3 regions of the Lysinibacillus sp. FSL K6-4013 genome follow, and region 2 is predicted to be linked to each of the others. Evidence: riboswitches for the same ligand, from Rfam matches in the RefSeq annotation. Region 2 holds a riboswitch; each other region holds the start of a gene.
What was found. A riboswitch is a leader RNA that binds a small molecule or an ion and turns the genes downstream of it on or off. The one in region 2 is predicted to bind S-adenosylmethionine.
Positions count from the first base shown of each region.

Region 1: another riboswitch for S-adenosylmethionine. It lies ahead of MHB39_RS18180 (methionine ABC transporter ATP-binding protein); the one in region 2 lies ahead of MHB39_RS21555 (cyclase family protein).
Region 3: another riboswitch for S-adenosylmethionine. It lies ahead of MHB39_RS08425 (YezD family protein); the one in region 2 lies ahead of MHB39_RS21555 (cyclase family protein).

Region 1 covers NZ_CP152031.1:3,658,659-3,661,801, forward strand. Annotated here, with positions in the region: gene MHB39_RS18170 (MetQ/NlpA family ABC transporter substrate-binding protein) at 1-184, opposite strand, end outside; gene MHB39_RS18175 (methionine ABC transporter permease) at 253-921, opposite strand; gene MHB39_RS18180 (methionine ABC transporter ATP-binding protein) at 911-1,939, opposite strand; SAM riboswitch class I at 2,022-2,125, opposite strand; gene MHB39_RS18185 (thioredoxin family protein) at 2,182-2,493, opposite strand; gene MHB39_RS18190 (hypothetical protein) at 2,508-2,849, opposite strand; gene gcvH (glycine cleavage system protein GcvH) at 2,941-3,143, opposite strand, start outside.
Region 2 covers NZ_CP152031.1:4,342,684-4,345,826, forward strand. Annotated here, with positions in the region: gene MHB39_RS21545 (AraC family transcriptional regulator) at 1-688, shown strand, start outside; gene MHB39_RS21550 (hypothetical protein) at 805-1,209, shown strand; SAM riboswitch class I at 1,291-1,397, shown strand; gene MHB39_RS21555 (cyclase family protein) at 1,485-2,222, shown strand; gene MHB39_RS21560 (DedA family protein) at 2,253-2,849, opposite strand; gene MHB39_RS21565 (Cof-type HAD-IIB family hydrolase) at 2,911-3,143, opposite strand, start outside.
Region 3 covers NZ_CP152031.1:1,755,232-1,758,374, forward strand. Annotated here, with positions in the region: gene MHB39_RS08420 (heparan-alpha-glucosaminide N-acetyltransferase domain-containing protein) at 1-1,054, shown strand, start outside; SAM riboswitch class I at 1,225-1,320, shown strand; gene MHB39_RS08425 (YezD family protein) at 1,392-1,547, shown strand; gene MHB39_RS08430 (flavin reductase family protein) at 1,639-2,124, opposite strand; gene MHB39_RS08435 (VOC family protein) at 2,274-3,059, shown strand.

The sequences.
Region 1 (3,143 bases), 680 kb from region 2:
GTTTTGCTTTTTCTAAAATAACTGCGTGTGGTGTGTTAGAAGCACCTACTTTTAATGTTACGCTTTCTTTGCTATCTGTTTGATCGCCAGATGCTGATTTTTCATCTTCTTTTTTATCTGTACCGCAAGCTGCTAATGCTAGTACAAGTATTGATAAAAATAATCCTGCTAATAACTTTTTCATTTATGACACTCCCTTTTATTTGTTTAAAATATGTTAGCGGTAAAAACCGGAATAACCTCATTTCCGTGCTAGCGTTTATCAATTTTCTCGGTAATTAAATCACCAATCCATTGAATAATAAATACGACTACTAAGATCAAAATAGTTGCCATTAATGTCACATCTTGGCGATTTCGCTGGAAGCCGTCTAAGAAGGCTAAGTTACCAAGACCACCTGCACCGATAATTCCTGCCATCGCAGTATAACCTACAAGAGCAACAGCCGTTACCGTGATACCAGAAATCAAAGCTGGTAATGATTCAGGGACCAATACTTTCCAAATAATTGTAGAAGTTTTTGCTCCCATTGAACGGGCTGCTTCAATAACACCTTTATCAATTTCACGTAACGCAATTAATACCATACGAGCATAAAACGGTGCTGCACCGATAATTAAAGCAGGTAACGCCGCATTGGCACCTCGAATTGTACCTAGTAAAAACTTCGTAAATGGAATTAATAAAATGATTAATACAATAAATGGAATGGAACGGAAAATATTAACGAGTGATCCTGTTAAAAAGTTAACGATTTTATTTGCCCATAACTGATTGGGACTTGTTAAAAATAGAACGATACCAATGACTAACCCAAGAATAAATGTCACAACCGTTGATATAGCTGTCATGTATAAAGTTTCATACGTAGCTTGCCACATATTTTCCCAGTCTACATTCGGAAAGAGATTAGTTAGCATTTGCAATCACCTCCGTTTGTACTTCGACTGTATTTAAATAACGAAGGGCTTCTGCCACGTTTGTCTTTGAGCCATCAATTTGCACAATTAATGTACCGTAGGCACCATTTTTTGTTTGGGAAATGTTTCCATGAACAATACTTACTTCTACATCAAATTGTTTCACAAGATGTGAGATGACAGGCTGTTCTGTTTTTTCACCAACAAAAATTAATTTGACAAGTTGTCCAGTTGGATAGTTTGTTTTAATTTGTGCTACCGTATCCTGTGTTTCCTTAGTGTCTGTAATTTGAGATACAAACTTTTTGGTAATGGCTGCTTGTGGTGCTTGGAAGACTTGTAATACCTCACCACGTTCCACAATTTCGCCTGCCTCCATCACCGCTACACGATGACAAATTTTGCGGATGACATGCATTTCGTGGGTAATCAGGACGATTGTTAAGCCTAAGCGTTCATTTATATCAACGAGTAAATCAAGAATGGCATCCGTTGTTTCAGGATCAAGTGCTGATGTCGCCTCATCACATAGTAAAACCTCTGGATTATTCGCCAATGCACGTGCAATCCCTACACGCTGCTTTTGTCCACCAGAAAGCTGAGATGGATATGCCTTATCGCGCCCTTCTAAGCCTACAAGGGCTATTAATTCCTTCACACGTGCTTCACGTTGAGCCTTTGGAAAGCCTGCGATTTCTAAAGGGAAAGCTATATTTTCGGCAACTGTTCTCGACCAAAGTAAATTGAAATGCTGGAAAATCATACTTACCTTTTGTCTAGCTGCTCTAAGCTTTTGTCCTTTTATCGATGAAAATTCCTGATTGTTCACCGTTACTGTTCCTGCTGTTGGTTTCTCTAAACCGTTTAGTAAACGAATCATGGTGCTTTTACCTGCGCCACTATAGCCGATAATGCCAAAAATTTCACCTTTATTAATAGTAAGGTTGACGTCTTTGACTGCCGTTAATTCGCCATTTGCTGTTTTGTATTTCTTTGTAATATTTTGAAGCTGGATCATAGCGAATACTCCTTTTCTCATATAGAAAACCCCTTCACTCACAGACAAGTAGAAGGGGTCACGTATTATACGTTAAACCGTTCTCTCATCTTTCAAAGAAAAATCTTTGGGTGATTTGGCACCTTTTCACATTGTGATGGTTGCCGGGCTTCATAGGGCACTTCCCTCCGCCACTCTTCATAAGAGTTCGATATATTTAATGTTTTAGTAATATATTTGATACTTTACCACGCTAGTAAAGTTCAGTCAATTGATTTTTTTAACAATTCATATAAAAATGGTACGGATTGAAAGGCATAAATCTTTTCTGTCACTTTTCCGCCATCACTGATGAGTAGACATGGAACACTTTCAATCTGATGCTCATAGGCAATGTGTTCCAAAAAGTTGATATTTGCTTTACCTATTTGTAGCTGTGGCAGTAATTGTTCAATAATGGACATCATTTTAGATGCCACTGCACACGTTCCACACATCGGTGTATATAAATAAAATGCAGTTTTCTCTCCCGACTGTTTAGCCGCTTCCCACTGCTCTGTTGACCATTCTTCCATTTACTCACGCAACCTTACAAAATATATTCATTATGGATTGAAAAATGTGCACGCAGTAAAATCATCGCTAACACTTTTCTTGGTGTTGTTTCTACTTCCTTGTACGTTGGCATTGTGCGCAGATGTTCAGCTTCTGGATAATGTCTGTCCATTAATGCACGTAGCTTATCGCCTGAAGTATCTGCATCAAAAAAAGTAAATAGCTCACAGCCCTCATAGGGATCCAGTAGTTCTTCTAATTGATGCACACCAATTGTACCATTCGTACATAGTATTGTAACATTCTCATTCAAAATAGGCTCAATTTGTAGCTTATCTGAGCGCCCTTCTACTATCAAGCATTTTCCCTCGAACATTACGCCACCTCCATTTAGAGATCCCTACTTATAAGTCATTATATAACAAAAAACGCCGGTAGTTGCCGACGTTTTTCGATTATGGCTTGTCTTATTCAGCGATCATTTCTTCGTATTGCTCTGCTGTCATTAGTTTTTCGACTTCTGATGCATCAGCAGGCTCAACAACGATCATCCATGCTTTTTCATATGGTGATTCATTAACGAATTCTGGGCTATCTTCTAAATCTGCATTTACTTCCACTACAGTACCTGAGATGGGTGCATATAATTCAGAAACAGTTTTTACTGATT
Region 2 (3,143 bases):
CTATTTAGGTCTACAGGAAGTGCCAGATATCGATGTACAAAATAGAGAAATGGATCGACTCCTTTACTATAAGCCAACTTTAATTATGCTAGATTCTGGTGTAGAGCGTTGGGAATCCTTTCCGCATTTAAATGAGGTAGCCCCCGTCTGCCATCTCTCACACCCTGGAGAGAATTGGCAATCTACGTTATTTAAAATTGCAGATCTAACAGGAAAAACCTCCTTGATACAAGACGTAATCCTACAATATGAAGATAAAGTACAACAAGCAAAAGGAATTCTTAGTAAATCCGTTTATGGGCAAAGTGTGGCATTTCTCCGTATTTCAGCCATTGGCATCACTCTATACGCTGGTCCTGAGTGTGGCTATACGGGCCCCATTTTATATCATGACTTAGGTTTAATGCCCCATTCACTAGTATGGAGTATTCCGCCCAATCAACGTAAAGCCCAACTGACATTTGATCGATTGATGCAATTAGATGCCGATCATTTATTTATTACATTTGATAAACAACATTCCATTCATGAGAATGAAGAACGTGCTATTTTAAAAACACCTACTTGGAAAAACCTAGAAGCTGTTAAAACCAACTGTGTCTATGAAGTAGACTTTTTAACATGGATGAATTATGGCATTTTATCACATAGTAAAAAAATTGATGATGTCTTGGATGTACTTGGCTAAAAAGGAAGCTCACTTTAGCTTCCTTTTTAAATGTTTAGGACAAACATTGTATTGTAAATAACACCGAAAGTCGTTTGGCTACATAAGATAAGATATCAGGCTATAGGATAGGAGGAATGATCTTGTATTACAATCCTTATCCGTATTTTGTTCATCCCTATCATTATCCAACATCGCCAATTGCAAATCATTTTGCCGTTAGACCCTTTTCTCAACATCTAGCAATGCCGACCAATAATCCTTTTCCACCTGTCGATACACACAAATTAAAAGCTTCAGCAACACGGATAAAGGCGATGATGCAGCAAGCTCAATTACTTACGGATAAAATAGATAGCTCCCAACAATTCGCACATGATTTAATGAATGCTGCTCAACTTTCAAATAAAACAGAGGTTGAAAAATTAATCACATCAACAGGCATTACGATGAAATTTGAAACGAACTATACACCAGACAGTTTTAGAATACGTCTTATTGATAATGATTGTTGTGGAGTCACCTTGAATTTGAATTGGTGAAAATTCCTAGTGAACTTGTAAACTATAAAAAACTATGCTAAAGTGTTTGTATTGTTATTTCTGAAAATTCTTATATTACTTTTCTTATCAAGAGAGACGGAGGGATTGGCCCGATGAAGTCTCAGCAACCAGCTAAACAGTATGGTGCTAATTCCAATTGGCAAAATGATCAGCCTTGAAGATGAGAAGAACTACCGTTGTTTCAGCAGGAGTCCTCTTCTATAAGGGGACTCCTTTTTATGTACCACTATTTTTAACAGAAAGCAGGGAAATAGATGTCTAATGAACTTTTACAAGCATTGCAATTATTAAAATCGAAACAGTGGGTTGACTTAACACATACATTCGGCCCTAATTCACCACATTTTTTTATGTTTGAGGACGCTAAATTTGAAACGTTATTCTCTCATAAGGATGGCTTCTTCGCCCAACAATTTACGTTCCCCGGTCAATATGGCACACATATCGACCCACCCATTCATTTTGTGCGAGATACTCGCTACTTAGAAGAATTAGAACTAAAAGAGCTTGTTCTCCCCCTTGTTGTCATTGATAAATCACAAGAGGCTGCAAGCAACCATGACTTTGCATTAAGTGTTGAAGATATTCTTGATTTTGAGGACAAGCATGGAGAAATAGAAGCAGGAACATTTGTAGCATTACGTACAGATTGGAGTAAGCGCTGGCCAGATAAAGAAGCTTTCAGTAATAAGGATGCAGATGGACATAACCATATCCCTGGCTGGGGTTTAGAAGCTTTACAGTTTTTACTAAAAGAACGCAAGGTAAGCGCAATTGGTCATGAAACATTCGATACGGACTCTGCCGCCGATTTTCGTAAAAATGGCAAGCTAGATGGTGAATATTTCGTACTTGAACAAGACACCTATCAAATTGAGCTAATGACGAATTTGGACAAGCTACCTGCGAAAGGCGCTATCATCTTCAATATCGTACCTAAGCCAGAAAAAGCATCTGGCTTCCCTGTGCGCTCATTTGCTATTTTGCCATAACATAAAAGTCGGTATAGCGTATACCGACTTTTATGTTTGTCCATTTCTTTTTTTGAATAGAAAGTAAGCAATGAGCATCCCTACAATAAATAAAAGGATAAGATAGATACTATAATGAGTCAGATAGTATCCAACAAATCGCCATTTCTCTCCAAGCATCTTTCCTAATGATATAAATGTGAACGTCCAGATAAATGCCCCTGTATAGGCAAAAAGCGCAAACTTTCTATAAGGATAATTATTAATAGCCGCAATATACGCTGTCAAATGACGTACCCCGGGGATAAAATAGCCAATTAATAATAGGGTAGGTCCTATTTTTGTAAACATCTTTTTCGTAAAGTCAATTTTTTGCTCTGTAATATGAATTTTAGGCCCATATTTCTGCAATAACGGTAAGCCAAAACGATAACCAATATAGTAGCTTAAGGTAATGCCTCCAACCGCACCAATCATTGCACTGACTAAAGCAGGAATATGTTCAAGACTTTCTCGGTAAACACTATAGCCTACATAAGTTAGAAACACCTCATCAGGAAGTGGCACCCCTACAATACCTCCAATTAGAATCACGATAATTCCAAAGTATCCGTAATGTTCAATTAGAGACTGCACGTGATGTGCCATAAATCATCCCACCTAAAATTTATTAAAATTTACCTGCTATATATAGTGTAGCCTCAGCGCTCTAAATGACTTGAAGCTGACGTAAAGCAAAATCGATACCGTTATCAGTAGATTTCTTTGTAACAAAATTGGCAGCACTTTTTAGAGCTGTGCTACCATTCCCCATGGCAATTCCTAATCCTACATACTCCAACATGTCAATATCATTATCCCCATCCCCAAAAGCAATCGCATTCTCAGGGTCGATGTTAAAATGATCCAGTACGGCTTTAATAGCTATTGACTTCGAAACAT
Region 3 (3,143 bases), 2.2 Mb from region 2:
TTTTGCAAGAGCTCTCGCTATGCTTGGTATGTTCATTGTCAATTTTGGCGTCATAACAGGTTCTACAACGAATGGTTCAACACGGTTGATTGCCTTACAAAATATGTTTGAGGGGCGTGCGTCGGCCGTATTTGTCATGCTAGCAGGAATAGGAACAGCCTTAATGACTCGTCAGGCTAGAGAGAGTAAGGACCCAATGCTTCTTCGTCAGAATCGACTTATTTTGTGGAAGAGGTCGCTTTTGTTATTCGTGATAGGGATAGTACTATATGCGATCGGTTGGACAGGAGATATATTACATTATTATGGCGTGTATATGTTTGTTGCCGCATGGTTGATTGCCCAATCTAAGAAAAGGATGATGTTTATTATCGGTGTCATTCTTATCCTTTCACAATGGCTTCAAATTCAATTTAATTACCTTGCTGGCTGGCATCCAACATATGTGTTACTAGAGTATCTGGATTTTTGGACACCAGTAGGATTTATTAGAAATTTGCTGTTTAATGGCTATCACCCACTTTTCCCCTGGATTTGTTTTTTTCTGATCGGCATGTTAATCGGCACATTAGATTTAACAAATCGTACATTACGAAAAATCTTATTGGTGACTGGTTTATTGCTAGTCATCTTGACTGAGGCTTGTTCAACAGTATTCATTAAGATGACAACCATTCATTTATTGGATGTAGAGAGTGCATTGTATTTATTTGATACAGGACCGATTCCACCAAATATGATGTATGTCCTATCTAATTCGGCTTCGGCTATTGTCCTTATCGTGGGCTCCATCTATCTTGTAGAGACATATAAAAATAAAGTCATTCAATCTTTAATCTTAACTGGACAAATGTCTTTAACGCATTATGTTGGCCATGTTTTTATAGGCATTGGAATACTAATTGTTTGCCAAAAGCTGGAGAACCAAACACTTGCTTTTTCTATGTTGTATGCTTGCTGTTACTTTTTAGGATGTGTCTTTGTTTCTGTATGGTGGAGGGCTAAACATCATCGAGGCCCACTTGAATTCATAATGAGGAAATGGAGCTCGTAATAAATTAATGGATTGCCATCTATTTCTCACTGACTAGGCATAAAATACTTTAGGTATAAGGAGTCTTTTAATCTAAATGACACATTACATAGTATTCAACTAGGTTTTCTAATATTTTGTATTGACATTCCTATAGCGGAATTATAGAATTATTTTCAAGAAACGCAGTACTCTTATCAAGAGAGGTGGAGGGACTTGGCCCAATGAAGCCTCGGCAACCGAAAAACAGGTGCCAAATCCAACAGATGGTGTCTGAGAGATAGGAGGGGCTATCAATCAGTTTGATGCGTTGGCCTCTTTATGAACAATAAGGAATAAGAAAGAAGGGGTGTTTCGTATGGCTCAGTCAGTAAAAGTAGATGATAAGAAACTAGAGGCAATTGCGAAGGCGATTCAAAATCTTGAATTTGGTGAAGTGCATATTACGATTCAAGATGGTGTAATTGTGCAAATTAATAGGCTTGAAAAGCAAAGATTTCCGCAGAAAAAATAACAATGATTTCAGTAGAACTTATGTCAAATGGCCACCTATAAGCATGAAGGATATCCTGTGCTTACAAGTGGCCCTTTTTTTGTGTGATAGGCTAGCTATAAAAGCCTTTTGGTATGGGACCGATATGACGGCGATGATAAAGCAAAGGCTCTTTTTGAGCATTTGTAATGTCTACCACCTGCCCAATAAAAATGGTATGGTCGCCCGCATCGATTTGCTGAAATGTTTTACATTGTAAATTAGCTGCTGTATCATGTAGAATCGGTAGTCCTAAAGTGGAAGTTGACCACTGTGCTTGTGCAAAGCGATCAGGGATTTTACTAGCAAAAAGTGTACATAAATGCTCTTGATCACTCGCTAAAATATTGACCGCAAAATTTGGCGCAGCCGTGAAATAAGGATGGAGCTGAGATTTTTTATCGAGTGACCACAAAATAAGGAGCGGGTCGATTGAAACAGATGCAAAGGAATTGACGGTTAAACCAATAGGTTGTGTGTCATGACATGTCGTGACAACTGTTACGCCTGTAGGATAATTACCTAATGCCAATTTAAAGGCAGCTACTAAATCTGTCATTCAAATCACCTCTTTATGAAATTAGTGAACGGAGTTTGTAGGTAAACGAAACTTTTTTTCATATCCTACTAGTAACTCCTTTTCTTGAGTAAATTTTAAACTAATCAAACATATAGGTAAAGGTAATGGGGAAAGAAAGGGGAATGGCCATGACTTTATATTTTGATCATCTGGTTCATCAAGTGGAATCACCAGAAAATATAAAGGTTTTCTTCAATAAACGAAATGTTCATACAGTGAATGGTGGGCAGCACACGATGTGGGGGACTTATAATACGTTAAGCTACTTTGGCTTAAGCTATATTGAACAAATTGCTATTTATGATCGTGATTTATTTGAGCAAGCGGCACAATACCCATATTCCCTACATTATACGTTTAAACGTGATCAAGAGCGCCAGGGATTTTCTCGAATTGCCCTGCGTACAAAAAATATTGAGGAAGAGGGTCGGCGCTTGCGAGCATTGGGCTATGAAGTATATGGGCCAGATGCATGTAGCAGAACAAGACCAGATGGCACAGTGGTAGAATGGAAGCTACTGCATTTTGGTAAGCCAGATCTTCCAATTGATTTTCCATTTTTGATTGAATGGGCGGAGGAAGATGAAGAGCGTTTGGCACAATTAAAGGCAAGTGGTGCCATTGATGTAAAACAGGCTATAACGATGGAATCCGTCCAATTCTATGTCAGGGACATGCAGGCAACCGTTCAGCTGTGGCAAGAGGTGCTACAGCTACCAGAGCCTACGCAATATGAGCAGTATATGTCACTACAGCTACCGAATATGCGGTTAGATTTCTACAAGGAAGAGAGTGCGAAGGCAATGACACTCGGTCATGTCAAAGAGGGACCATTTGGCGTGACATTAAAGGATCCTAAGCGAACAAAGGAAACATTAGTTTGCCCAGGTGCTTTTTATTGGATAAATCGATAATGAAAAAAGGCTGGAACATAACTAACATGGACCTTCATTAAGCCGAATAATCTTTAAACATGATAACTAGAAAAACCGACTATT